One region of the Undibacterium sp. Ji83W genome, then DNA from elsewhere that is predicted to be linked to it. Evidence: riboswitches for the same ligand, from Rfam matches in the RefSeq annotation. Region 1 holds a riboswitch; the other holds the start of a gene.
What was found. Region 1 has a riboswitch for thiamine pyrophosphate ahead of ACO0LD_RS01165 (TonB-dependent siderophore receptor). Riboswitches for the same ligand answer to the same signal wherever they lie in the genome.
Positions count from the first base shown of each region.

Region 1 (14,989 bases):
GCGAAACCAAGAATGTCTTTGAAAAACTGTCGCAAGACTATTTGCGCAAGATCAATCCTGCATGAAAAACATTTGCGTTTATTGCGGCTCCTCTCCCGGCATCACTGAAGACTACGCCATTGCAGCGCGCCAACTGGCCGCTCAACTGGTCAGGCAAGACCTTGGCCTGGTATATGGTGGCGGCAATGTCGGCCTGATGGGTGTCATCGCGGATGAAGTCATGCGCCTGGGCGGCAGAGTAACAGGTGTCATCCCTAAAGCGCTGATGGACAAGGAAGTCGGCCACACTGCCCTCAGCTCGCTGCATATTGTTGCCAATATGCATGAGCGCAAAGCCATGATGGCGGAATTATCGGATGCCTTCATCGCCATGCCCGGTGGCATAGGCACACTGGAAGAATTATTTGAAGTACTGACTTGGTCACAACTGGGCTTTCATGAAAAACCTGTTGGTTTATACAATATCAATGATTTCTACCAGAAGTTACATGATTTTCTCTTGCATACGGTAGAACAAGGTTTCCTGCGGCCTGCGCATCTGGATTTGCTGTATATAGAAACAGATCCTGCTCAGCTATTAAAAAAGTTTGCAGAGTATCGCCCTGTCCACGTCAAAAAATGGCTGGAAGACAAGGATCTGTAATTTCTTTGTCTGGCTTGAGTGTTTCCCCCACGGGCAAAATGATATTCAGATTTCAAAAGCAGAGTAAAATGCGGCTTCATCCGACTTTTTGTGTTTATTTCAAATTATGAAATTCTCCAAGCAATTCTCGTTGTACGAATCTGAAGCAACCAACTTCATCAAAGATTTAAAAAAAGCCAATCCTGCGCTGGAGCAAAGCCAGCGTGATGGCCGTGCCCTGCTGTGGGACAAACAGGCGATAGATCTGGATACGCAAAAACGCACTCAGGAATCGCGCATCAATCAGCAAGCCTACGTGTATCAAAACAAGGGCTGATTGAGCCTGCGTCAATATATAAGCCGCACAGCGATAATCCGGAAAGCTTGTGACCTCCACAAACGCTTTAACGCCAACCGACTTACCTTTGGTTGGCACAGTCGACAGCACGCCTGATGTTGTCGATGGTTTGGCGTTTGCCAAACTGTATGGCGAGCCGCTATTCAAGCTGCCAAATGATCTCTACATTCCGCCTGATGCACTGGAAGTATTCCTGGAAGCATTTGAAGGCCCGCTGGACTTGCTGCTGTACCTGATACGCAAACAAAACTTCAATATCCTCGACATCCCCATGGCGCAAGTCACGCTGCAGTATTTGCAGTATGTCGAACAGATACGCAAACACAATCTGGAACTGGCGGCTGAGTATTTGTTGATGGCAGCCATGCTCATCGAAATCAAATCGCGCATGCTGCTGCCGTCGAACAAAAGCAAAGACAGCGAAGAAGCCGATGATCCACGTGCAGAACTGGTACGCCGTCTGCTCGAATATGAACAGATGAAGCTGGCAGCCTATGACCTGAATGCGGTGCCGCAACTGGGGCGTGACTTTTTGCATGCCCAGGTGTTTGTCGAACAAAACACCGTGCTGCACTGGCCGCAAGTTGATATCGCCGACCTGCAGTCTGCCTGGGCTGATGTACTGAAGCGTGCTACTCTCGTCGCCCATCACAAGATCAGCCGAGAAGAACTCTCGGTGCGTGAACACATGACAGGTATTTTGCGCAAGCTGCAGTCATCCAAGTTTGTAGAATTCTCTGACCTGTTTGATGTCAGCCGTGGTGCGCCGGTGCTGGTCGTGAATTTTGTCGCCCTGCTTGAACTGGCCAAAGAGACCCTGATAGAAATCACCCAGGCCGAAGCCTTTGCACCCATCTACGTGCGTCTGGCCTATTCCCCAGCCTGATCGCAAGAATAAAACTATTCCTCACTAAAGAGCCGTAACATGAAAATCATTTCCTCCATTGAAGAATTGCGCGACCAGTTGAGCGGACAATTGCGTACTGCATTTGTGCCAACCATGGGCAATTTGCATGAAGGGCATCTATCCCTGATGCGGCTGGCAAAAAAACATGGTGACCCTGTAGTCGCCTCAATTTTCGTGAATCGCCTGCAATTTGGTCCGAATGAAGATTTCGACAAATACCCGCGCACTTTCCAGGCTGACGTAGAGAAGCTGGAAAAAGAAGGCGTGTATGTCTTGTTTGCGCCGACTGAAAAAGACTTGTACCCAGAACCGCAAGAATACCGCGTGCGCCCACCAGATGACCTGGGCAATATACTCGAAGGCGAATTCCGCCCCGGCTTCTTTACCGGCGTCACCACCGTCGTATTAAAACTGTTCTCTTGCGTACAGCCACGCGTTGCTGTCTTCGGCAAAAAAGATTACCAGCAGCTCATGATAGTGCGCAATATGAGCAAGCAATTTGCCCTGCCTACCGAAATCATCGCCGCAGAAACTTTCAGGGCAGAAGATGGTCTTGCCCTGTCTTCACGCAATATGTATCTGTCGCCAACAGAACGTGCTGAAGCACCGGCCTTGTATAAAGTCTTGAATGAAGTCGCGGAAGAAGTACGCGCCGGCCATCTGGATATGTTTGAACTTGAGCGTCAGGCCATGGCAAAACTGGCAGCGCGCAACTGGAAACCGGATTACATCTCCATACGCAAACGCGCGGACCTGCAACCGCCATCTGCTGGTGATATCGCCCAGCAATCACCGCTGGTTGTAGTAGCTGCCGCCAAGCTGGGCGGTACGCGCCTGATCGACAATCTGGAAATCTGATGCGCCGCTTGCAATTGCTAACAGGCAGCGTTGCACTTGCAAGCTGCCTCATCGTGGGCCTGGTCGGGAGCCTTGCATTACCTGCTGTTGCCCATGCATCCATCACAGTACTGGACGATGCACAACGCCAGGTCACGGTTGAGAAGCCCGCGCAACGCATCGTCAGCCTGGCACCGCATATTACCGAGATGCTGTTTGAGGCTGGTGCGGCAAATAACATCATCGCAGTGACCGATTACAGTGACTACCCCGAAGCTGCAAAAAAACTGCCGTCGATAGGTAATATTTTCGCTCTGGATCTGGAACGTTTGCTCGCTCTCAAACCTGACTTGGTTATTGTATGGGGTACTGGCAATGCAAAAATCCTGGCCAATAAATTGCGCAGCAACCACATCACTGTCTTTGAAAGTGAGCCCCATAATTTTGAAATGGTGGCAACTTCGATAGAAAGACTGGCGACACTGGCTGGCACAGAAAGTACTGGTAAAGCCAATGCACAAAAGTTCAGGCAGCGTCTCGACAATCTGCGCAAGACTTATCAATTGCCAGCGGGGGCAGCACCTGTCAGCGTATATTATCAAATGATACGCAGGCCATTGATGACCATCAATGACACGCATATGGTGTCCGACTCCATACGTCTGTGCGGCGGCAAAAATGTATTTGGCCAGCTCAAGGAACTGAGTTCCACGATCACCAATGAAGCAGTGCTGGCGGCGAACCCTGATGTCATCTTCAGCAGCGGTGAAAATATCGACAGCATGGCAGACTGGAAGCAATACCCCATCCTGACAGCCGTAAAGAAAAATAATTTCTATGCAGTCAAAGGTGACTGGCTGAACCGAGCCGGGCCGCGCATACTTGATGGTACAGAAGCACTCTGCAAGCATCTGGCCGCAGCAAAAGCAAAATAGGCTTGCGCAAGGCACGCGCAGCAAACAATTCATTTTGCAGCGATAATGTGAGTCTTGCTTGCTGCTGCAAGCTCAATTGATTGATTGCTTCTCATGCGCCAAGGTATTTTGTTTGCAGGCTCCGCTTATTTGCTCTGGGGCCTGTTCCCCATCTATTTCAAAGCCCTGCACGACGTACCAGCACTGGAAATCCTTCTGAATCGCATGCTGTGGTCGCTGCTATTCCTGGTCGGTGTCCTGACCTGGCGCAAACAATGGAGCTGGGTCAGGGTAGCAGCGAAACAACCTAAACTGATTGCTGGATTTGCATTGAGTGCAGTACTGTTATCCGCCAACTGGTTTGTATATATCTGGGCAGTCAATCACGGCCACATCGTTGATGCCAGCCTTGGTTATTTCATTACCCCTCTCGTCAACATCCTGATCGGCTCTGTCCTTTTGCGTGAAAAACTGCGCCCTGGTCAGTGGTTGTCAGTGGCCCTGGCTGCCGTGGGTGTCGCCTGGCTCACCATACAGACGGGCCATTTACCATGGATAGGCCTGGTGCTGGCGACCACCTTTGGTACTTACGGCTTGCTGCGCAAGACCTCTGCCCTGGGTGCACTTGAAGGCTTGTCGCTGGAAACCGCCCTGCTCTTCCCGTTTGCATTTGCATGGTTATGCTGGATGACTGTACAGGGGCAAAACACTTTCATCGCCAGCGGTGTCGATATCAAAATGCTGTTACTCATCAGCGGCCCGATTACCGCCATCCCCCTGCTCCTGTTTGCTGCTGGCGCGCGGCGCATACCGATGACGACACTGGGCTTATTGCAATACATCTCGCCCCTGGTGCAATTATTGATTGGTGTCTGGCTATACCATGAACCTTTTGACTCAAATAAACTGGCAGGTTTTATCGCTATCTGGGCAGCTTTGGTCGTGTATTCGGCTGAGGGTTTATGGCGTAATTTCAGAACTGTCAAAATCGAAGCAAAACAAGGCATTTAGGCATCAAATCGTCCCCAAAAGCCACGGAAAAGCCGTGCTAATGGTTTCGTGTTAAACTGCAGCCTACGCTAGGGGTCCTGGGAGCAATAGTTTCCGGGTGAGAGAGTCCCTTCTACCTGATCTGGATAATGCCAGCGAAGGGAAGCGCAAAGTCCCGGCTCCTCCTGCTTCTTTGTTTGCTCCCGCGCTGTCACCCACAACGCACCAAGAGCAAACCATGTCTAACAATACTGTCAATACTGTATTACGCCCACGCTTATTACGACCTACTGTCATTGCCTTTTCCATTGCCCAGGCTTGTCTGCTGCTATCGTCAGCTTATGCCCAGAGCACTCCAGGCAATGATAAATCGCTGCCAGAAGTGACGATCACTGGCAGCAAAGGTACGGAAACCAAGGTCGAACGCAGCAAGGTCACTGGTTTTATTGATGCAGCGCTATTGGATACGCCCAGCTCTGTCAATGCCTTCAGCACAGCGCAGATGCAAGACTTGCGCATACGCCAGACTACCGATGCGATGAAGTTTGATGCCAGCGTCAATGATGCTTATAACGCCATTGGTTATGCTGAGCAATTTTCGATACGCGGCTTTGCCCTGGATAATTCCAGCAGTTATCGCAAGGACGGTTTTGCCATACCAGGCGACGCCTCTATCCCACTGGAAAACAAGGAACGCATAGAAATACTCAAAGGTATTGCAGGCTTTCAGGCTGGTTTTGGCACACCAGGTGGCATCATCAATTATGTGACCAAGCGCCCGACCAGCTATGCCGTTCGCTCTGCTACATTTGAAATCAGTGAGCGCGGTACTGTGTATGGCGCTGCCGATATCAGTGACAATTCCAGCGACAAGCAGTTTGGCTTCCGCATCAATGCAGCGGGTGAACGCTTGCGTTCTTATGTCAAAGGTGCGGATGGTCAACGCCAGTTTGTTTCTGCTGCATTTGACTGGCACATCACGCCGCAAGCCCTTTTGCAAATCGATGCTGACTACCAGCATAAATCACAATTGTCGGTACCTGGCTTTCAATTATTCAATGGTACAGATTTGCCACGCGGCGTTCCTGCGGATCTGATGCTGAATGCCCAGCCCTGGGCAAAACCAGTAGACACTCGCAACAGCAATCTGGGCCTGCGTTTTGAATATCAGATCAATGCTGACTGGCGCGCCAGTGTCTCTGCCAACAAGCATGAATTCAAGCGCGATGACTACACCGCCTTTCCTTATGGCTGTGGTGCAGCCAATCTGTACCCGGGCTATTGCGCGAATGGTGACTATGATGTGTATGACTATCAAAGCGTCAATGAATCCAAATCACTGTGGGGCACACAAGCCCTGCTGAATGGCAAATTCAATCTGGGTGGTATGCAGCATGAGCTGGCTGTTGGTCTCAGCAATTCACAGCGTAAAGATTATTTTGGCGACTATGTGTATGACTATGCAGGCAGTAGCAATTTGTTCCGTCCTGTCAGCGTAATGCCATCGGCAAATAAAACCGGCCCGGTCTTCTTGCGCCGCACGGACAAAGAATGGTCTGCATTTGTACAAGACATTATCAGTCTGCAAGACAATCTGAAACTGCATCTGGGTCTGCGTCATTTGAACATCTCGCGCACGCAGTTTGATAATCCTGGCTATGACCAGAACAAGTTCCTGTCGACGGCAGCGCTGGTATTCAAACCGACGCAGCAAGTTTCTGTCTACGGCAGTTTTGCACAAGGCCTGGAGCATGGTGGCATCGCCCCTTTTGGAACCAGCAATGAAAATAAAATGCTGAACCCGGGCAAATCCACGCAAATTGAATTTGGCGTAAAGGCAGATGTGCAGCGCGACCTGAGCCTGTCTGCAGCTATCTTCCGCATCAAGAAGCCGCTGGAATATACCAATAGCAGCAATACCTATGTCAGCAATGGCGAAGCCTTGCACACTGGCCTGGAACTCTCAGCCCAAGGCAAGCTGACATCACAACTGAATCTGGGTGCCAGCCTGACTGCGCTGGATGCCAAACAGCAAAACACTGGCATCAGCAGTCTGGACGACAAGCGTGTCATGAATGTGCCACGCTTCAAATCGACGATCTATACAGATTATGCCGTAGCTGAAGTCAAGGGTTTGAATCTGAATGCAAGCTGGCAATATGCCAGCAGCAAGGCATTCAGCCCGGACAATAGCGTGACTGTGCCCGGCTACCATGTAGTGAATCTGGGTGCGCGTTATGCGACACGAATTGGCAGTACAGCCACTACCCTGCGCTTCAATATCGACAATGCCCTGGACAAGTTTTACTGGCGTGATGTGACACAATCCCTGGGTGGCTATTTATTCCCAGGTGCGCCGCGTACTTATAAACTGTCGGCACAATTTGATTTCTGATGGAATCCAGATAGATTCGCTTCATAAAAAAGACAGGTTTTTAAACCTGTCTTTTTTTATTTCTGTTGCCTGCACATCTTGAATGCCGCCTGAATTATGGGTACAGCAATACGGCTAATTTGCGGCGAGCTGCTCTTGCTATCTGTCACAGCGATTTTACCAATTTGCACTTATGAGTCCGAAGCCGGCGATAATATCCCACCCCGCGTGTTCGATAATGCCAGCACGTATATTGCCTCGCCATTTGGCGAGAATACCCAGGATTAGTCCATGCAGCACGATTGCCACTACCGAGCTAAGGCCTTCATAGGCATGTCCGATACCGAACAGAATAGCCTGGAGCAAGATGGCAACGCCGACATTTCCCGTCATTGCTGCAAGCTGGCGCTGGAGATAACCCCGAAACACGATCTCTTCACATATGCCTGCACTGAATGATAAACATATCCAGGCAGTGACTCCCAATAAGCCGGTCGGTGTGGAAGAAAGAATGGGGTTGCCGGATTGCGAAGCATGGTCAGGCAAGAGAGTGTGCACACCGTATGAAAACGCATAAATAAGCGCGAATGCAAGTACTGCATAGGCACAATCGCTGATAAATTTATTCGGCGCAAAGAGCTTTAATTCAAAAAATTCCAAAACCGAACGGCCATAGCCTTGCATGCCTTTATAAATGAAAAATGCCCAATACCAGAGTATGGCGATCATGATCAAATTGGTTTTGATCATTTGAGACGGATCTGGTACATGGGGAACGGCAGGCTTGTTTGAAACGTTCAGCACACCGGCCACCAGCAAAATCATGACAATGCCAAACAAAGTCAAAGTATGTCTGGGTGAAGCCAATAATTTCTTTGGATTTGTTATTATTTCTGTCCCGCTTATTGAGGCGCTGTTGAGCTTGTTCATACTGGGTATATCCTTGTATTTGATGCGTATCGTGTGAGATAAAACATTTGAAAATTTTGTCAATGCTATGCAAACCGGACGTAGAAATCTAGTTGACTTCTGCTATTTTCCCTCTCGACGACTCTCAGGTTTTTACTTCCAAAAAGCATAGGACTCATGATCCCTATGTTTTGAATTTTTTTGTGTGCTGACCTAACAGCGAAACGAAGAATTTCAATGCGGCGGTAGTGCGCTCCAGGTCGCCTGTACTCATATAATCCAGCACCAGACCATCGATCACAGCGCTGCATAAGCTTGCGATTGTGCGGCGGTCGGCTGACTCAGGTATGCCATGTTCAAGCACTTCCAGCCAGCTGGAACTCGTATCGGATAGAAATTGCGCGTAGACTGCGGGATTTTGCAGCGCCAGCACCTGCACCTCAAACAGCAAGCGCACATAGCGAATATTTTCGCTATCGGTAATCCAGTTCCAGAACGACTCCATACTCGCTTCGCCCTGGATGGCATGCATCATTCTGATCACCGATTGCTGGACACGAGCGCGCACTTCCTCCATCACGACAGTGATCAGTTTTTCCTTGGATTCAAAGTGGTAGATTAATAATCGCGCACTGGTCCCGATTTTTTCTGCCAGTGGCCGCAACGATAACTCGGCCAGTCCATGGTCCAGAAAGTAGTTAAGCGCGTTGTCGCGCAGTTCATTTCGTCTATTCATGAAACGAATGTTACATGAAACATTCGTTTCATGTGTGAAATTATTGGAAAATGACTTATTTTTGACACATTTTAAAAATGGGCTTTCTGCCAGGCACCCACACTCAATCGACCGAACTTAAGCGTGCTGTCTGTTGCGTGGCAGTCGAATAATTGACTTGAACGGCTTCTGCACATGATCCTGAGCCTGGAGTTCAGGATTCGTAGCGATACGAGCAAACCTGACTGGCGATGGCTTGCAATGCCCGGGTTAAGCGCTTCGAGAGTTCAGTGCCGATTAGATGCGCCGCCAAATAATGTCTTAGGATGGAGTGCGGCTGATACCTCGCTCAGGACTTTGTTAAACCGACGAGCGAGGATATTGATTGAGCGAATGAAGGCTATACAGCTAACCGACAGCTTTTCCTTCACTTTTCTTGAAAGAAAAATAGTTAAGGAAAGGTAAGGCACCAAAGAGGACAAAGATTAATTGAACTACAAACAATAGAATTTTAATTAATCCATCTGTTGTGGATTGAATTCCAATGGAAGTAACTAAAATCAACATGGACGATGCACTCATATAATCCAGCCATACAGCAGGAGGAGCGACCTTTTTATTCAATTCGTTTACAGGTGAAAGATCAATTAATTTCCTCCCAAACCTGGTACGCAAGAACAAATAAATTACTTGTAAAAAAGGTGCATAAGAAAGAAGCTGCTGCGAATTTTCAACTTCAGTAAATAGCGTTACGCTATAAATTGTGCAAAATAATAAATTAGCAGTAATAAAAATCGGCAACAGGCTGCGATATTGATTCCATTCAATCACTCGTATTTCAGATCGCCATTTTTTCCCGATAAGCGGATACAGAATATTTATTCCAGAACCGTTTTTACCTGATAGTAATAACAAAATAAATCCTTTTTGTTCTACGTTAGCCCTGACAATTAATAAAACATTCGCAAAGTGGGCGCAAGCCACAAGCCATGCTCTTCGAAGTTTGACACTGTATATCGTGATTGGGAATAAATTCCGGTACAAAAAAAGACAGGTTTTTAAACCTGTCTTTTTGGGGATGATTAAACATTTGCTCTGACCAGAAAATCCACGCCTATCTCACGCCAGGCTTCAATTTCTTTTTGCAACCAGTAGGCCACTGTTGGATGGACACTGACCCAGTCACGCTTCATTTCCAGTTCAACCCTGCCCTTCATTTTCAGGCGCACATCTTCAAAATCAATTTCAGCGCGTGAATGCATGAGCATCACCGCCAGGCGCAGTGCCAGCACTGCCTTGGCAAAATCCTGGTCAGCCAGGCCGTCGCCCACTTTGCGCAAATTCCCTTTCTGGCTGAGGATGAGCTTGCTCATCACTCTTTGCTCACGCGTGGTAAAGCCCGCCATGTCGGCGTTCTCTATCATGTAAGCGCCATGCTTGTGATAGCCGGTATGTGAAATCACCATGCCAACCTCATGCAGGATCGCACTCCATTGCAATAAGCGCACATAGGTGTCACCGGCAGGTTTTAATTGCAGATATAGCGACTTCACCATATCTGCCACGCGGTTAGCGCGTGACATATCGGTACGGAATAAATTGGCAAAAGATTCTACGGCAACTTCACGGCGGTCGCGCCTGGTGGCACGCAGGTATAAATCCCACATCACGCCCATGCGCAAACCGGCTTCTATTGGCAGCAAGACAGTGATATTGAATTCTGTCATCAGACCTATGAGTATGGCCAGTCCACCAACCACCATGGCGACACGTTCAGGTTTGATGCCGCTGAGTTCCAGCTGATCTAACTGTCCGCATTGCACGCAGTATTGTTTGAGGGCATTCAGACTCTTCAGGGTCAAAGTGCCATCACCCAGACCACCTTTGCTGATGGCGTCAGAAATCGCACGCATGGTGCCGGAGGAGCCATAGGCCTTGCGCCAGTGTTGCGGCTGGTAAGGTGGTGCAGCATCTTCAAACATAGAGCGTGCTGACAGGATGGCTGCTTCAAATGCAGCATCCGTCAAACGTCCATCCGGGAAAAAGCTCGCGCTATGTTTGACCGTACCTATGCTAAAGGATTCCACCCTGAGAATTTCGTGGCCATGACCAAGTATCACCTCAGTCGAACCACCACCGATATCAAGCACCAGGCGGCGCTCGCCAGGCACTGCCACCGCATTCGATACACCTATATAAATCAGGCGGCCTTCTTCTTCACCAGAAATCACTTCAATAGGGCAACCTATGGCAGCCTCGGCCAGCGGCAATAATTGCGCAGCATTTTTTGCGATGCGTATGGTATTGGTGGCGACTACACGCAGACTTTCTACCGGGTAGGCATTCAGGATTTCACGAAAGCGCGCCAGGCAAGTAATTGCTTTTTGCATGGCCTCTGGCGTCAGGTTGCCATTTTTATCCAGGCCTGCTGCCAGGCGTATAGGGTCGCGCGCACTTTTGATGACTTTGATGACGTCACCTTCATGCCGCGCAATGTGCATGCGAAAACTGTTGGAACCCAGATCAACGGCGGCCAGCATGCTTTTTATCCTTTACTGAGTATGGGTGCAGCAATCAAAAAAACGCGTAGAAAAACCAGATGAATTACAGAATGAGCATAAATGATATTAATCATTTTTTATGACCATACAGTGACCTTGATAAGACGCGGTGGCCTGTGCGCCACAAAATACTCAAGGCTGCACAAAAAATCTTCTCTGCATGGCTTCCAGCCCCGTCGTTTTTAATACTTCGGCCAGGCGCTCCGCCGGTCGCTTGGCTGGCAAGCCTTTATATTCCGCCACGATCAGCTCGTTTTTCATCGAATGCTCCCATCCTACCAGTTCTGTGACTCTGACCTGATATCCATGCGCTTCCAGTTGCAGGCAACGCAGCACATTGGTGATCTGGCTACCAAATTCACGCGTGTGTATCGGATGACGCCACATTTCTGACAAAGGATTATTCTTTACCGCATCGCCTTTGGACTTGCGCAACTCTGCTGCCACTTCAGCCTGGCAACAAGGTACCAGCACCATGAACTGGGCCTTTTTCTTGAGAGCAAACTGAATTGCATCATCAGTCGCTGTATCACAGGCGTGCAGGGCAGTAACGATGTCGATTTTTTCTGGCAAGGCAGATGAAGTAATCGAATCGGCAACAGACAAATTCAAAAAAAACATGCCCGGGAAATCCAGACGCTGCGCTAACTCGGTTGAGCGCTGCACCAGTTCATCCCGCGTTTCTATGCCATAAATCCTGGCCTTGCTTTGCGCTTGTTCCGACTTGAAGAACAAGTCATACAGGATGAAGCCCAGGTAAGACTTGCCCGCACCATGATCCACCAGGCTGATATCGGCATGGTCTTGCTGCAATTTCTGCAATAGCGGTTCTATGAATTGGTACAGATGATAAACCTGCTTGAGCTTGCGGCGGCTATCCTGGTTCATCTTGCCATCACGCGTCAGGATATGCAGTTCTTTGAGCAACTCCAGCGACTGGCCAGGGCGTATCTCGTGCTTTTCCTGCACCTCAGGCGCGGCCTGCTTGTTTGCGCTGCCAGATTTCTTTTTCATGGTAATAAGCTCACTCAAAGTGATATGGGCATGATAGTCCCGCAATGAATCATATGACAGAAGGCCAGAGTGCGCTTTTGTCTTATATTGTTATTGCATTTTATGGGGAGTATGACATCAGCCGTGATGCAAAAACAAAAAAGGACTCAGGTATGACACCTGAGTCCTTTGTTTTGGTAGGCCGTGCGGGATTCGAACCTGCGACCAACGGATTAAAAGTCCGCTGCTCTACCAGCTGAGCTAACGACCCAAAACTGCTACATACTGCTAAAAAATTTAAAGACTTAGTAGTGCGACCTAAGTCTTTGGTATTCGTGGTAGGCCGTGCGGGATTCGAACCTGCGACCAACGGATTAAAAGTCCGCTGCTCTACCAGCTGAGCTAACGACCCGAAGACCAAAATTATAGTGTGTTTCGGCCACCCTGTCAACGGCGCTGAAGGAATAAGGAACTACAGGCCAATCAGGCTGGCCTTGTTTTATCGCCTTGTCATAGGAAAGCAGGGTCCGCAAGAGCAGTATGGCGCCGTCGCCATTATGCAACGGCCACTATGAGCCTGGCTTACTTCAATGCAGCCAAACGGCTCTTGGCTGCCTGGGCAGCTTCAGTATCCGGGTATTTGGCCAGCACGCTTTCCAGTACTTTTTTGGCAGCAGGTTTTTCTTTGAGTTCGATATGGCAAGAGGCGATATTCAACAAGGCATCGGGTGCCTTGGGATGATCAGGATAATTCTTTACCACTTGCTGCATGTTTAAAATGGTATTGCGGAAGTCACGCTGGGCGAAGTAAGAGAAGCCCAGCCAGTATTGTGCAGATCCGGCAAACGCAGACTGCGGATAGTTCGTCAGGAAATTGGTGAACGCTGGTGTTGCTGCTTTATAGTCACCTGCCTTGAACAGGGCCATGGCAGCATCAAATGTGCGCTGTTCATTGACGTCTACAGTCGCTTCCTGGCCATCTACGGTCATGCGCTTGGGCTCCATCTTGCGCACGCGGTTATCAAGGTCCACATAAAAATCTTGCTGGCGTTTTTGGGTATTTGCAAGATCATTCGACAAGACTTCTATCTGACCGCGTAATTTTGAAATCTCTGCGCGTAGCGCTTCATTTTCATTTGCCAGTTCCAGCGCCGTGCCTTTGTCTGCCTTGGTCTCCAGTTTGGAATCGAGCTTGACATTGACCGCATCCACTTTTGCTCGCAAGTCGAGTATGGCTTTGCGCGCTTCATCGTCGTCAAAAATACCGGCAGATGCCATGGAGGGCAAAAATGCGCAAGACAGCGCGGCAGCAAGAATGGTAGTGCGTATGGAATTGAGTTTCATGGCAATCTGAAAAAATGGATACGCACTGCACCTTCAACTGAAAGATGCAGCGCCAAATGCAAAGAAAGCCTCAACCGAGGCTTTCAAACACGAGATTACTTGTACAGAATATCGGAACGACGATTTTCTGCCCAGGAAGCTTCATCGCTACCTGTTGCCTTTGGTTTTTCCTTGCCCAAAGAAACTGCTTCGATCTGCGCATCAGACACACCCAGCAGTGTCAGGGATTTGCGTACTGCTTCTGCACGCTTTTGACCCAGTGCCAGATTGTATTCACGGCCACCGCGTTCATCGGTATTACCCTGGATCAGGATATTGCGGTTTTTGTTTGTGCCCAGGAACTTGGCATGCGCGTCGATCACTGGTTTGAATTCTTCTTTTACAGCATAGCTGTCATAGTCAAAATACACGCTACGTTTGGCCAATGCACCTTGCGTCAACGGATCAACAGTTGCAGTGACTTGTTTCACTGAATTTGTGTCAGTGTTGGTCGCTGTTGTTGTCGTTGTTGATTTTTCTTCGACCTTTTTGTCTTCCAGAGGCACTTTGGAAGCGCAAGCTGTCATCAGAACAACGCTGGAAATCAAGATTGCCAGGGTTTTGGATTGGGATGTAGTACGCATTTTCTCTCCTGATTAATCAATTGGTAAATACTGCTTATTTCATGAAAGGACCCCAGGTGGGCTCCCGAATATCTCCGGCCTGGACCGTCAATTTCTGTTTCACCTTGCCATCAATAGACACTACTGCAAGCGCACCACGACGGCCAGATTCGGTTGCGTACATGATGTAACGTCCATTTGGTGAAAAACTCGGTGACTCGTCCTTGGTGGTATCAGACAGTCTTAATTCCTGGCCGCTGGCCAAGTCCAGTGCATATAACTGGAACTTGCCATCACGACGTGAAATATAAGCCAAAGTCTTGCCGTCAGGGGATATTCTTGGGGTGATATTATACGTGCCGTTAAAAGTTACACGTTTAGGCTCACCGCCGCCAACACTAATTTTATAAATTTGCGGACCGCCACTACGGTCGCTCAGGAAGTAAATCGACTGGCCATCAGCAGAAAATTGTGGCTCAGTATCAATCGAAGAGCTGGTGGTCAATTTTTGCAGGTTACCGCCATTCGCGCTCACCGTAAAAATCTGGGTCTGACCATCGCGTGACAACGCCACTGCCAGCTTGCTACCGTCTGGTGACCATGCTGGGGCTGAATTATTACCCTTGAAATTGGCAACTTCAGTTCTTTCACCGGTGATCAGGTTTTGCACCAGAATCACAGGCTTGCGCTTTTCAAAGGACACATAGGCGACCTTGGTGCCGTCTGGTGACCAGGAAGGGGAAATGATGGGCTCGGAAGAACGCAAGGCGATTTTAGTACCTTCGCCATCGGCATCCGCCACTTCCAGGCGATATTCAGCACCAGCCTTGGTTACATAGGCGATGCGGGTAGAAAAAATACCG
Region 1 is NZ_JBMPOZ010000001.1:245,293-260,281, forward strand. It holds gene ACO0LD_RS01130 (TetR/AcrR family transcriptional regulator) at 1-65, shown strand, start outside; gene ACO0LD_RS01135 (TIGR00730 family Rossman fold protein) at 62-643, shown strand; gene ACO0LD_RS01140 (DUF3460 family protein) at 750-959, shown strand; gene ACO0LD_RS01145 (segregation and condensation protein A) at 1,009-1,866, shown strand; gene panC (pantoate--beta-alanine ligase) at 1,906-2,745, shown strand; gene ACO0LD_RS01155 (cobalamin-binding protein) at 2,745-3,659, shown strand; gene rarD (EamA family transporter RarD) at 3,753-4,649, shown strand; TPP riboswitch at 4,710-4,809, shown strand; gene ACO0LD_RS01165 (TonB-dependent siderophore receptor) at 4,867-7,023, shown strand; gene ACO0LD_RS01170 (CPBP family intramembrane glutamic endopeptidase) at 7,180-7,932, opposite strand; gene ACO0LD_RS01175 (TetR/AcrR family transcriptional regulator) at 8,096-8,647, opposite strand; gene ACO0LD_RS01180 (hypothetical protein) at 9,035-9,610, opposite strand; gene ACO0LD_RS01185 (Ppx/GppA family phosphatase) at 9,709-11,166, opposite strand; gene ACO0LD_RS01190 (class I SAM-dependent methyltransferase) at 11,320-12,201, opposite strand; tRNA gene ACO0LD_RS01195 (tRNA-Lys) at 12,376-12,451, opposite strand; tRNA gene ACO0LD_RS01200 (tRNA-Lys) at 12,517-12,592, opposite strand; gene ybgF (tol-pal system protein YbgF) at 12,763-13,524, opposite strand; gene pal (peptidoglycan-associated lipoprotein Pal) at 13,620-14,147, opposite strand; gene tolB (Tol-Pal system beta propeller repeat protein TolB) at 14,182-14,989, opposite strand, start outside.

Region 2 (14,989 bases), on a different contig from region 1:
AAAGCGACAAATGGGGTGTTGCCCTGATGCATCTGGCTTTTGTTGCCAGAGGGATTGGATTACTATGCTTATAAACCCCAGGGGACATGATGAGACGCCTTATCAATACGGTACGCACCCTGAATTTTGCCTTGCTGCTGATAGTCCTGCCGCAGTTTGCCAGGGCAGATGAGCCGAGCAATGAAGAAGACCTGGCCCTGGTGTATGGTGATAAATACGGTGACAAGTCTGTCATTAGTGTTGCTACAGGTTCGGCTTTGCCTCTGCGCCGCGCGCCTGCAGTCGCCACCGTGATTACGGCCGCCGATATAGAGGCAACTGGTGCCACCAGTCTGGACGGCATACTGGAAACCGTACCCGGCTTGCATGTAGGACGTTCTACCGTGTTGAATATGGCCATTTATACCATACGTGGGGTGCGCAGTGCGCTCAGTAACCCGCAGGTGCTGGTGCTTATCAATGGCACACCGCTTACCAATGCCTACACTGGCGACAGGGGACTTCTCTCTGCTGACATGCCACTGGAAAATATCGCCAGGATAGAAGTCATCCGCGGCCCTGGTTCTGCCCTGTATGGTGCTGATGCTTTTTCAGGCGTGATCAATATCGTCACCAAAACTGCCAAAGAACAAGAGGGTACGCGTTTTGGTATCAGGCTGGGTTCCTTCAACAGCCGTGACACCTGGGTTTTGCATGGTGGCAAATGGGGTGGTATCGAGGTTGCCGCTTCTTTGCAGCATAGCCGCACTGCCGGGCCGCGTGCTCTGGTTGAACGCGATGCGCAAAGCGGGTTTGACCAGTTATTTGGCACCCATGCTTCCCTGGCGCCAGGTTATGAAAATTTCAGTCGAGCCGCTACTGATGCCAATCTGGAACTCGCCTACGACAAATGGAATCTGCATCTGGGCTTCATGCACAGGGAGAACATAGGTGCAGGCACGGGCATAGCCCAGGCATTGGACCCAAGCGGCTGGGGCAGCAGTCGTCGTTTTACCAGCGATTTGAAATACAAGGACCCGGATTTTGCCAAGGACTGGGGGTTGGAGTTGAATGGCAGTTTTACTTATTACAATGAAAATGCCAGCGTTTATATCTTTCCTGCGGGGGCCTTTGGTGGTGCCTTCAAGGATGGTTTTATCGGCAGCCCGTTTCGCTGGGAAAGACAGGAAAGCCTGAATACAACCCTGCATTACAGCGGCTTTTCCCAGCACCATTTGCGCCTGGGTACTGGTGTGTCAAAAGTAGATTTGTACAAGATACGCGAAACAAAAAATTTCAACCCTGATAATTCACCCATCAATGCGGGTGCATTTTCTGACATTGTCGATGTGACTGACACTGTGCCTTACATGCGTCCTCATAGCCGCTTGTTGAAGTATGTCTATGTGCAGGACGAATGGCAGTTTGCCAAGGACTGGACTTTGACTGCAGGCGTGCGGCGTGACCAGTATTCTGATTTTGGCAACACGACCAATCCCAGGCTGGCTCTGGTATGGGAAGTTGATTACAACCTGACCGCCAAATTATTGTACGGCAGTGCTTTTCGTGCGCCAGCTTTTGAAGAACTGTATGTGATCAATAATCCTGTCGTGAATGGTAACCCGGCACTGAAGGCTGAAAGAATGCGCACCACGGAATTGGCGCTGAGCTGGCAAGCGCAACCCGGTTTGCAACTGGGCTTGAATCTGTTCCGTTATCAGATGTCGGACATCATCAGGGTCAGTAATAATTTTTTGAATGAAAATGGCGGCAGCCAGAGCGGCCGGGGTTTTGAACTGGAGGCCAGTTGGGATGTGAGCAAGAATATGCGTCTGGCAGGCAATATTGCTTACCAGCGCGCTATTGACGATACGTCACAAAAAGATCCGGGTTTGACGCCGCGACGCCACGCCTATCTGCGGGCAGACTGGCAGCCTGCAGCAGGATGGCGGGTAAATGCACAAGTCAATCATGTAGCAGACCGCCAGCGTGAACCCGGTGACACCCGTCCGAATGTCAGGGATTACACCACCCTGGATTTGGCACTGGGGACGAACAAAAAGCATGCAGGCTGGGACTGGACTTTGGCAGTGCGTAATCTCTTGAATGCCGATGTGCGGGAACCCAGTCCCTACAGCACGCCATTTGTGAACATGCCAAATGATATACCCATGGGAGGGCGTTCAATATTTTTGCAATTTGGCTATAAATTATAAAAATAACAGACGTATTTGCAAAGAATGGCAACCGCTTATCGGACGGACTGCACAGCTTCAAGAATTTCGATATAGGTGCGCGAGTAAATCTGTTAATGTTGATGGTTCAGTTGAAATACTGATGACTGCAGGGTGATAAGTTTTTGAAAAAAAATACAAATTACATGAGCGCATTTACAGGATGTACCGTGCATGTACTTTATAAGCATTGGTTTATAAGCATGAGTTAAGCCTGTTGGTAAAACCAAAGAAAGTATGAAAGTGTAGATGCTGGAAAACAGCGCCCCTTATTTTTCTGATATCCATGCTTCCCGTGCCAGTAAAAAAACTGACAGGAAGCCAGGGCTGTTTCAGCACGTCTGGCGGTTTTTCAATATCGCTTTTGGCATCATGGTTTTATTTGCCAATCCGGCCAGGGCAGACCAGCTTATATCGATGCCAGACCTGGCGATGTTGCAAAACCAGATGCCGCAAGTGCATACGCCGGCACTGGCTCAGGATTTGCGCATGGGGCGTCGCTATGGCGAGCATCTGGTATTTGCTGATGCGGCAAGCCAGGGACGGCGCCAGGATGTCATCACAGGTGGCAGCGTGGCAGTACTGTATCCCGATATGGGCGAGCCTTACCGCAGTATTTTTGCCAAGATCATCGAAGGCATAGAGAGCAAGTCGCGCATGCCGGTGATCAGTATGCCGATAGGACCAAAGCTGGAAACCGGGGATTTGAATGCACAGTTGAAACGCAATGGTGTCAAGGTCGTCATTGCCCTTGGCCGTCAGGGTGTCAAGCTGGCCAGCAGCCTTGACCGTGAGATTGCCGTGGTGGTTGGCGGGGTGTTGAATATCCCGGAGAGTGAAAGCCGCAGCATGACTGGTGTCAGTCTGATGCCTGACCCAGTACTGCTATTTTCACGGCTGAAAAGCCTGCTGCCGGGTGTCAAAAGAGTCATCGTTGTCTACGACCCCAAAAACAATGAATGGTTGATCAAGCTGGCACGTGAAGCTGCCAAACAGCAAGGTCTGGAACTGGTGACGTATGAAGCCAGAGACCTGGCTGGTGCGGCCCACCAGTATGAAGTGGCCTTTGCCAATGCCGACAAGCGTGACGCTTTATGGTTGCCGCAAGACTCTACGACAGTGGAAGAGGGCAGTATCTTGCCGCTGGTGTTGCGTGAGTCATGGAACCGTGGCGTTCCCTTCTTTTCCAGCAGTTTTTTGCATGCCAAAAAGGGGGCCTTGTTTGCTCTCTATCCGAATAATCTGGAACTGGGACAGAGCCTGGCCTTGGCTGCGCAAAGTGCCGTGAGTGGTGATGGCCGCAAATCCGGGGTATCGCTGTTGCGCGAAGTATTGGTGGCAGTGAATTTGCGTACTGCCAGCCACATAGGTTTGAATATTGATTATCAAAGCCAGAGAAGTTTTGATTCAATTTTCCCCGAGCCCTGAATGAAGACCCGCACACGGGTACTGGTATGAGCCTGCAGTGTGCCCACATGATGAAAGTGAAAGAAGAGAAGTGAACAAGCCAAGCATGCCATGCCTTGATAAGGGGGCTGGCATGATCTTGAATATTCCGGGACATAGTGTTGTTCACCAGTGAAGTTTGAGGGTGGGCGGCCATAAGTAATTTGGTTCAAGTATGAAGTTTTTCAGTAACTACTTTCGCCGCACAGGTTTCAGCCTCCAGCTAACGGTCATCATCACTGCCGCGATTCTGGTGCTGGCACTTTTTTCTTCCATCATGAATTCATGGCAGGCCAGCCATCGCATGCGTGCTTACTTTGTCGTACAAGGTCAGCAAGTGGCAGAAAACCTGGCCAGGCAAAGCCGCCTGGCGCTGCTGTATCACTCCGCAGACAACGCCAGGGAAGTGGTGACCACGACCCTGGCTTTTCCTGATGTCTTGCAGGTGGAAATCGCCAATGCTGATCACAAGATATTGCTGTCACAAAGCAAGCCTGGTGTAGTCTTGCCGCCATTGAAAACACATCCGGCCGGGCCGTTGTCGAGTGCCAGGCTGGAACAGGAAAGTGATCAGGACTGGCGTTTCAGCGCCCCGGTATTAGCCGGCGAAAGTGAAGCTTCGCCTTTTGAAGTGCAGGAAAGCAAACAGCAATTGCTGGGCTATGTGCATGTGGTGGTCGGCAAGACCACCCTTGATAAACTGGTGTCGTCCCTGTTGCTGGGCAACCTCGCTATTACCTTTTCATTCGCCCTGATATTGCTGGCCGTGATACGCCTGATGTCGCGGCAAATGATACGTCCGCTGAACCAGTTGTCTGCCCTCATGGGCCAGGCAGAGGCGGGTGAATCCGGCATGCGTGCCACGCCGGACGGGTCAAAAGACATCATTGAAATGGCGCATGCCTTTAACCAGATGATGGCCGTGCTGGAAGACCGTGAGGCTGAACTCAAGCAATCGCGTGATCAGGCCCTGCATGCAGCTGTCATGAAGGCGCAATTTGCTGCCACCGTTAGCCATGAAGTGCGCACACCTTTGAATGGCGTGGTTGGCATGCTCGACATGCTGAAAGAAATGCGCCTCACCAAAAGCCAGCGTGAATGTGTGGATGTGGCCTGGAATTCTTCCCAGGCTTTGATAGAGCTGATCAATGACATCCTCGATTTTTCCAAGATGGAAGCAGGCAAGGTTGAAGTTGAAGAAATCGAATTTGACCTCAATAAGCTAGTGGCCGAAGTACTGGAATTATTGTCCAAGTCGGCCCAGCAAAAAGGCCTGGAACTGGCTTATCTGGTCGCTGATGATGTGCCCTTGCGCGTCAAGAGCGACCCGCTGCGCTTACGCCAGATACTCATCAACCTGATCGGCAATGCCGTCAAGTTCACCGAACATGGTGAGATAGCGGTGCGAGTGGTGATGGGCCAGTGCCATGATCAGGCAGATCCGGCTTCCATGATGAGCTTGCGTTTTGAAGTCAGCGATACCGGCATAGGCATGTCGGCAGATGCTGTCGCCAATGTGTTCGAATCCTTCGCCCAGGCGGATCGTTCAACTACCCGCAAATATGGTGGTACCGGCCTGGGGCTGGCAATCTGCAAGCAACTGGTGGCACTCTTGCATGGGGAAATCGGTGTCAGCAGTGTGCCGGATCAGGGTAGTAATTTTTACTTTAGCATGCAATGCCATGCCAGCAGTACAGAAAAACCTGCGTTGAACAGTGCCAGTGCTGATTTGCAGGACGAACGCATATTCATCGTTGATCCGAGTGAAGTCGTCCGCAGTTTTTTACTGCAACAACTTTCCCGTCACGGCATGTCTTGCCATGCGGTTGCCAGTGGCATGCAGGCTTTGACTTTGCTGGATCAGGCCGCGAAAGATGGTACGCCACATTCCCTGGTCATCATGGATGTCAGCAGCATGGATGACAATGGCGAAGAACTGGCGCGTCGCTTGCGCAATGATCATCGCTACAGCGGCATCCGTACGCTGGCGCTGGATCGGAATGGCTGCGTGGGTGAGGTTAATTCCTCAACTGCAGAAATTTGTCTGAGCAAGCCTGTACACATCGAAAAACTGCTGGAAGCCTTGCGTCATTTACTGCTGACCACAGCTCATGTGCAGACATCCGCTGCGGTAACAGCAACAGCAGCAACGACAGCTGTAAGGGCGCCTGCACACATGCCCGTCAGGAGCATGGAGGTGACACGCCATCCCTCCAATGGTGGTCATGTGGAATGGCGGGTACTGGTGGTTGAAGACAATCGTACCAATCAAATGGTGGCTGCAGGCATGCTCTCGCTTTCTGCCTGCCATTGCGAATTTGCCGGCAACGGCAAGGAAGCTGTTGAAGCTGCCCGCCGCAACCGCTATGACCTGATACTCATGGACTGCAGCATGCCGGAAATGGATGGCTATGAAGCCACCGTCAGGATACGCAGTTATGAAGACGGCCTGGGCCGACGTACGCCTATCGTAGCAATGACCGCCAATACCCAGCGTGGCGATGCTGAAAAATGCCTGGCGATAGGTATGGATGATTATCTGGCCAAACCCATTACGCTAGTGGAATTGCGCCAGAAGCTGGAGCGCTGGCTTACCCATGGTGGCGCAGCAGGGCGCGCACTGCCGCCAGACGGGCAATTGCAGCCACTCGACAATAGCCCGCTGGACCGTGCGGTGTTTGATAAATTACGCGATATCCTGGGGCCGGGTTTACAGCAGACGGTATCCCTGTTCCTGGAAGACACGCCTGTCTATCTCGAACAATTAAATCAGGGTTTGCAACAAGGTGATGCTGAAATGGTGCGCGCCATGGCGCATTCCATCAAGGGTAGCAGTGGCAATCTGGGCGCTACGAATCTTTTGCAGTTCGCCAAGGAAGTTGAACAACTGGCGCTGGAACGGCATTTGTCAGAAATCACACCCTTGCTGAGCAGCCTGCATCAAGCCTATGAAGCAGTGGCCTCTGAATTGGGTAATGAAGTATTCCTGGAAGATCATGATGCTGTCAGCCATGGCCGCCATGTCGCCAAAGTGCTGGTGGTCGATGATGACCGGAGTACCCGCAGCACACTGCGCCACACCCTGCAAAGAGATGGTTTCAAAGTCGAGGAAGCTGCAGATGGTTCGCAAGCCTTGCTGATGCTGAAACGCATGCGGCCCGATGTCATCCTCATGGATGCAGTCATGCCGGTCATGGACGGTTTTACCGCCTGCAGTCTGATACAGGAAATGCCACGTGGCCGCAGCATACCGGTGTTGATGATCACTGCGCTTGAAGACAATAGTTCGGTAGAAAGAGCTTTCGCTGCCGGTGCCTGCGACTATATCCCCAAGCCTATCCATTTTGCCGTACTGTCGCAACGCGTGCGCCGCATCATAGAAGCGAATCAGGCAGAAAAACGCATACGCCACCTGGCTTTCAATGATGTGCTGACGGGTTTGCCGAACCGCACACAATTCCTTGATCAGTTGGGGCGCAGGCTGACCATGGCCAAGGAGAATGTCGAATCGGTGGCTGTGCTCTTCCTGGATCTGGACAGGTTCAAGAACGTCAACGACACTCTCGGTCATGATGTAGGTGACCGCCTGTTGATCGCAGTCGCCCAGCGCATACGTCGCAGCGTACGTAATGCCGATTGCGTGGCACGTCTGGGTGGCGATGAATTTACCGTGGTACTGAGCGAGCTGGCTGACCCGGCTGCTGCGGCATCGGCTGCACAAAATATTTGCCGCACCCTGGCCAAGCCTTTCCAGATCGATAGCCATGATATTTTCGTGACTGCCAGCATAGGTATTTCTGTTTATCCCAGTGATGGCATGGATGTTGGCACCCTGGTCAAACATGCAGATACCGCCATGTACCGCGCCAAGAAAACCAATACCGACTTCCAGTTTTTTGAAGCGGCGATGGAACATTCGATTTCTGAACGGGTACGCCTGGAAAATGATTTGCGCCGCGCATTGGAGCGTAATGAACTGGCAGTCTTTTATCAGCCCCAGGCACGCATGGATACTGGCGAGATCATTGGTACAGAGGCGCTGGTACGCTGGTTTCATCCTACCCGTGGTATGGTGTCGCCACTGGAATTCATACCGATGGCAGAAGAAACCGGTTTGATTATTGCACTTGGTGAATGGGTATTGCGCACGGCTTGCGCCCAGATGCGCAACTGGATGGATAAAGGCATGTCCCATTTGCGGGTTGCAGTGAATTTGTCTGTCAGCCAGTTATTGCAAAAGGATTTTGCCAACACGGTGGAACAAGTCTTGTTCGATACTGGCCTGCCAGCAAAAATGCTGGAACTGGAAATTACCGAGAGCACGCTGATGGAGCATGCGCAAGACACGCTGGCCATACTGGATCGCTTGCGCAGCCTTGGCGTCAGGCTGACCATTGATGATTTTGGTACCGGCTATTCATCGCTGTCTTATCTGAAGCGCTTCCCTGTCGATATCATCAAGATAGACCGCTCCTTCGTGCGTGATATTCCGGGTGATGCCGATGATGCTGCCATCGTTACCGGCATCATTGCACTGGCACACAGCCTGCGGCTGGAAGTGGTGGCCGAAGGGGTGGAAACGCGTGAGCAACTGGAATTTTTGCGTGCCCAATCCTGCGATATCCTGCAAGGCTTCTACTTGAGTAAACCAATACCGGCACAACAGCTGGAAGATGAAATATTGTCGCAAGTAGGCAGCGTATTCCTGGATCAGACAGGTAAATAAAGCCTGGGACTGTAGCAGTTTGCTGCAGCCTTGATAAAAATTATTAGAGACATGGATTGATCAATGAGGGCTTGCATGTTGCAGCTTCAACTACCAAAATGGCACACCAGTCTGCTACTGGGTTTGCTGGCTATCGTCTTGCTATGCATGAACACGATGGCACATGCACAAACCAAGCCTAAACCTGACTTTTCCGAGATAGAAGCAATACATACGCTGTCTGACCGTGACAATACCGCCGCACTTAAACAACTGCAGGAATACAAAGACAAATTAGGCAAGGATGCAGATTATGTCTTGCGCGCCGAAGTCTTGAAGACGCTGATAGGCATCTTGTATGACGCCGGCAAGATCAAGGAAGCCGATGCCGCCAATACCGAGTTGCTGCAACTGGCCAGGTCACAAAATGACAATGACATGATCAATATGGCTTTGTTGGGCGTAGCCTTTCAGATGCTGGATCAAGGCAAGTTTGCCATGGCGCTGGTGAAGCTCAATGATATACAGCAAAGCCTGCGTGATTCAAAAAATGCGGAAGTGCTCATGCGCCTGAATATTGCTTTCGGCATGGTGCAACTGGCGATAGGTAATTTTGATAAATCCCTGCCGTACTTTCTCGAAGCCTTGAAGCTGGCAGATCAGATACCAAGACGAAGTGCCCAGGCCAAGATGTACCGCATGGAATCCATCGCCAGGCTATACCTGAATATGCACAATGCTGAAAAAGCCTTGGAAACCGCTAATGATGCATTGGCGATGCAACCTAAAATAGAGTCGCCCAAGATAATTTCATCATTGCAAATGGCACGTGGCCTGGCCTTGATAGACTTGGGGCGTCATGATGAAGCCTTGGAAGCTTACAAGACAGTATTGCAGATATCCACGGAAGCTGGCATGCCTGCCGTGGCAGCAACAGCGCTGGGTAATATTGCTGACTATTATCTACATGTGCGCAAGTTCGCCGAGGCTGAGCGTGCGGCTCGCTTTTCATTGGAAAAAGCCCAGGCCATTAATGACCCTTTTGCAATAGCTATCGCCAAAGCGAATATAGGATTTGCCCTGGCTGGACAAAAGAAATTTTCCCAGGGTATAGGCTACATCAACGAAGCCAAGAAGTTTTTCATGGAGACAGGTTCCAAGTCGGATGTCGAAAACCTGCTCAGTGAAATCGGTAATATGTATGAAGCCGCTGATATGTATAAAGAAGCGCTGGCAATCGTGCGCGAACAGCAAAAGCTCAGTGACGAATTATTCCGCTCTGACCGCGCGCGCGCCGTAGCGACCTTGCAGGAACAATTCAATGCCCAGCAAAGACAGAAACAGATTGAATTGCTGGCGCGTGAAAACCAGCTCAAGGATGCCGACATCAAAAACCGCCAGTTACAGCAAGTGGTGTTGACGCTGGCTGCCATCATCATGGTGATGGTGGGTGTGGTCGTCTTTTTCTTGTACAGACGGGTACGCAAGACCAATGAAAAATTGCGCGAAGTGAATGAGCAACTGGAATTTCATGCAGTGCGTGATCCACTCACAGGCTTATACAATCGCCGCTCTTTCGTCGATATGATGAAGGGCAGGGCCATATTGCCAGAAGGTGAAAGACGCGAAGATGCACTGGATAATCCAGACTGTTTAATCCTCATGGATATCGATCACTTTAAAAATATCAATGACAGCTTTGGCCATGCAACCGGTGATGCTGTCCTGATAGAAGTGGCGCGCCGTTTGCGCAGCTCGGTGCGCGATAGCGACATGGTATTGCGCTGGGGTGGAGAAGAGTTTTTGATTTATTCCCCGCGCTCCAATCCTGCACAACTCAAGAGTTTGGTAGAACGTATCTTGCGCAGCATAGGTGAAGAGAGTGTCAAGGTTGATGGGGAAAATGTGCCCGTTACCCTGACCGCAGGTTTCATCAGCCTGCCATTTTCCGGTTTGCCAGAAACCGTCTGTAATTGGGAGAAAGCCTTGCAAATTGCCGACATGGCACTTTATCTGGGTAAGGTCAATGGTCGCAACCGGGCCTATGGCGTCAGCAAATTACTGATCGCCTATGAAGAAGCCTTACCTGTACTTGATCATGATTTGTCTGCGGCCATCAAGGCTGGTATGGTCGAGTTGGTAGAAGTGCATGGGCCAGTGAAACTGCCGGAAAGCAATCTTGCCGCGTCATCAACAATGCAAGATGCGGAATTGGCCAGCGACATTAAATAAAGCACTTGGGTTTAAAAAAGTCGTATAATCTGCCGTCGTCGCGGTTCTGGAGTTATTTCAGAACCCGAAGAAAAATGCTAGGGGTCCTGCCATCAATCTTGTTGGCGGGTGAGAAATACCCTCGAACCTGATCTGGATAATGCCAGCGAAGGGAAGCTGCCGAAGTTTGTGCCGCCTGTATTATGTATTGATCTGTGCGCGCACCTGTTTTGGAAACTCCTTTGCTGGCTCCATGCCAACAAAGCAAAGGAGCCAAAATGAACGCCAACCCGCAATTCTTGTCCGCTACCGCCACGGTAGACGAGGCAGCCATACAGCCACTGCCGAATTCCCGCAAAACTTATATACAGGGCAGCCGCCCCGATATTCGCGTACCCATGCGCGAAATCAGCCAGTCTGATACGCCAGCCATGTTTGGCTCGGAAAAAAACCCGCCTATCTATGTCTACGATACCTCTGGCCCTTATACTGACCCTGAAGTAAAAATCGATATCCGTTCTGGCCTGGCATCTGTACGTGGTGCGTGGATAGCCGAGCGTAATGACACTGAAGAACTGGCTGGCCCGAGCTCTGAATACGGCATCGCCCGTCTGCATGACCCCAAGCTGGCTGAACTGCGTTTCAATCTGAAACGCTTGCCTCGCCGTGCGCTGGCAGGCAAGAATGTCTCGCAGATGCACTATGCTCGCCAGGGCATCATCACACCGGAAATGGAATTTGTTTCCATCCGCGAAAACCTGCGTCGTCGCGAATATCTGGAAAACCTGAAAGCTTCCGGCCCCATGGGCAGCAAGCTCGCAGAAGTCATGGGCCGCCAGCATCCTGGCCAGTCTTTTGGTGCTGCAATCCCTGCAGAAATCACGCCAGAATTCGTGCGTTCAGAAATCGCCCGTGGTCGTGCGATTATCCCTGCCAACATTAATCACCCGGAAATCGAACCTATGATCATAGGCCGTAATTTCCTGGTCAAGATCAATGCCAATATCGGCAATTCTGCAGTCACTTCTTCCATCGGAGAAGAAGTTGAAAAAATGACCTGGGCAATACGCTGGGGTGGCGACAATGTCATGGATTTGTCGACTGGTAAGCACATCCACGAAACCCGTGAATGGATCATCCGCAATTCTCCCGTGCCTATCGGTACCGTGCCTATCTATCAGGCTCTGGAAAAAGTGAATGGCAAGGCAGAAGATCTGACCTGGGAGATCTTCCGCGATACGCTGATCGAGCAAGCTGAGCAGGGTGTTGATTACTTCACTATCCACGCGGGCGTGCGCCTGCAATATGTGCCAATGACAGCCAAACGCCTGACCGGCATCGTGTCACGCGGTGGTTCCATCATGGCGAAATGGTGTCTGGCGCATCATAAAGAAAGTTTCCTGTACGAGCATTTCGAAGATATTTGCGAAATCATGAAAGCCTATGACGTGTCCTTCAGTCTGGGTGACGGCCTGCGTCCGGGTTCCATCTATGATGCTAATGATGAAGCGCAGTTGGGTGAATTGAAAACCCTGGGTGAACTGACACAGATCGCCTGGAAGCATGATGTACAGGTCATGATAGAAGGCCCCGGCCACGTGCCCATGCACCTCATCAAAGAAAACATGGACCTGCAACTGGAACAATGCCATGAAGCGCCGTTCTATACCCTGGGCCCATTGACGACTGATATCGCCCCTGGCTATGACCACATCACCTCCGGCATAGGTGCTGCACAAATCGGTTGGTATGGTACAGCCATGCTGTGTTATGTGACACCGAAAGAACACCTGGGCTTGCCAAACAAGGTCGATGTCAAAGATGGCATCATCACTTACAAAATCGCCGCCCATGCAGCCGACCTGGCAAAAGGTCATCCCGGTGCACAGATACGCGACAATGCCTTGTCCAAAGCACGTTTTGAATTCCGCTGGGAAGACCAGTTCAACATCGGCCTCGATCCCGACAAGGCGCGTGAATTCCATGACGAGACATTGCCCAAGGATTCTGCCAAGGTCGCCCACTTCTGCTCCATGTGCGGCCCGCATTTCTGCTCGATGAAGATTACACAGGAAGTACGAGACTATGCCAATGCGCAAGGTATCAGCGAGATACAGGCTTTGAAGAAAGGCATGGAAGTCAAAGCGGTAGAGTTCATCAAATCCGGCGCGGAAATTTATAAAAAGCAATAGCCATGGTCGATATACAGCTTAATGGAGAAAAGCGGCAACTGGCGAGTGCGCTGCTGGCTGATCTGATCGCAGAACTAAATCTGTCGCAACAGGCGATTGCGGTGGCGGTGAATCGGCAGATTATTCCGAAGTCGCAATGGGGAGACTACCAGTTGCGAGTCGATGACAAGGTTGATGTGGTGCGCGCTATTGGCGGTGGATGAGTGTAGGTTGGGCTACGCTTCATCAGCCCAACGCTGGGCCTAAATTGTCGCTACGAACTTAAATAAAATGCCAAAAAATCATCTCGTAATTGAGCTTTGCAATAAATATGTTTGTTGATCGTCGGGTGAGTGTTGGGCTGATAAAGCGTAGCCCAACCTACGATGCTGTGATGGAACATATCTGGCGATATGTGAATCAAGAAGAACCTAAAGAAGACTGAGAGAATTCCCTCCCCTTCAAGGGGAGGGTTAGGGTGGGGATGGGTTTCAGTTGATAAAACAAGCATGTAGTTTGCTAAAGAAACCCATCCCCATCCCCGCCTTCCCCTTGAAGGGGAAGGAGTTGCACGGCAACTTGTACGAGTATTCCCTTATCGGCAGGCAAGTAAAAACAATTTCCCCAATTTCGGAGAAAACAATGAACACAGAAAACAACCCAGGCTTAACCATAGCCGGCAAAACCTACCGCTCCCGCCTGCTGGTCGGCAGCGGTAAATACAAAGACCTCGAACAAACCCGTCTGGCGACAGAAGCCAGTGGTGCCGACATCATCACGGTAGCAATACGCCGTGTGAACATAGGTCAGGACCCGAATGCACCAAGCTTGCTGGATGTAGTCCCACCTAGCAAATACACCATACTGCCTAACTCAGCGGGTTGCTATAACGCCGAAGATGCAATCTACACTCTACGACTAGGACGTGAATTATTGGGTGGACACAAACTGTGCAAGCTGGAAGTATTGGGCGATGAGAAAACCCTGTTCCCGAATATGCCTGAAACCCTGAAGGCAGCCAAAACTTTGGTACAGGATGGTTTCGATGTCATGGTGTATTGCAGCGATGATCCTATACAGGCGCGCATGCTGGAAGAAATAGGCTGCGTCGCCATCATGCCACTGGCATCACTGATAGGCTCTGGCATGGGTATCTTGAATCCATGGAATCTGTCACTGATTATTGAGCAGTCCAAAGTACCGGTTTTGGTGGATGCAGGTGTAGGTACTGCGTCGGACGCCGCCATCGCCATGGAACTGGGTTGTGATGGTGTGTTGATGAATACCGCAATCGCCGGTGCCAAAGACCCGGTGCGCATGGCGCGTGCCATGGGCCTGGCGGTGGAAGCCGGACGTGAAGCATTCCTGGCAGGCCGTATGCCGCGCAAGTTTGCGGCGTCACCGTCTTCTCCCATGGCTGGCCGCATTGTCTGATATTCGTTTGATGACTATCTGATGAAAACAATAACGCGTCCCTGTGTGCTGGTATTCGCAGGGCATGACCCAAGCGGTGGTGCTGGCATACAGGCCGACATAGAAGCCATCGCCGCGCAGGGTGCGCATGCCTTGCCCGTGATTACTGCACTGACGGTGCAAGACAATGACCATGCCTATGCCGTGCATGCAGTCGATGTGCAAATCATCTTGCAGCAAGCGATGACACTGGTCGCCAAGATACCGGTCAAGGTCATCAAACTGGGTATCGTTGCGCACAAAAAAAATGCGACAGCGATTGCCAGCTTTATCCAGAAGATGAAACAACAGCAAGCTGATCTGCAAGTCATTGTTGACCCGGTATTGGGCAGCGGTCATGGTGACAGTTTGTCGCTGGACGATGCAGTCGAGTCTATTGGGCCTTTATTGAAAGTCGCAACACTGATCACGCCCAATTTACCTGAATTGAAACGCCTGTCACCTCTGGCCATTGACATACAGGCACAGGTGGAAAACCTGATGCGAGCTTATGATGCAGATGTCCTGCTGAAAGGCGGTCATGCAACAGAAGCGCAGGTAAAAAACATCTGGTTCCAGCATCGGCAATGGCAGACAGCACAGGAATGGCTGTGGCCACGATTGCCTGGAGAATTCCATGGAAGTGGCTGCACGCTGGCATCAGCAATTGCGGGGCAGTTGGCAATTGGTGCAGCTTTGCCAGACGCATTACAACAAGCGCAAAGCTACACGCAGCAAAGCTTGATGCATGCATATGCAATAGCAGCTGGTCAGCTTATCCCGGCACGCCA
Region 2 is NZ_JBMPOZ010000033.1:11,473-26,461, forward strand. It holds gene ACO0LD_RS29925 (TonB-dependent receptor plug domain-containing protein) at 87-2,195, shown strand; gene ACO0LD_RS29930 (ABC transporter substrate binding protein) at 2,463-3,641, shown strand; gene ACO0LD_RS29935 (EAL domain-containing protein) at 3,835-8,385, shown strand; gene ACO0LD_RS29940 (tetratricopeptide repeat-containing diguanylate cyclase) at 8,461-10,596, shown strand; TPP riboswitch at 10,666-10,767, shown strand; gene thiC (phosphomethylpyrimidine synthase ThiC) at 10,854-12,767, shown strand; gene thiS (sulfur carrier protein ThiS) at 12,770-12,970, shown strand; gene ACO0LD_RS29955 (thiazole synthase) at 13,389-14,180, shown strand; gene thiD (bifunctional hydroxymethylpyrimidine kinase/phosphomethylpyrimidine kinase) at 14,202-14,989, shown strand, end outside.
Region 2: another riboswitch for thiamine pyrophosphate. It lies ahead of thiC (phosphomethylpyrimidine synthase ThiC); the one in region 1 lies ahead of ACO0LD_RS01165 (TonB-dependent siderophore receptor).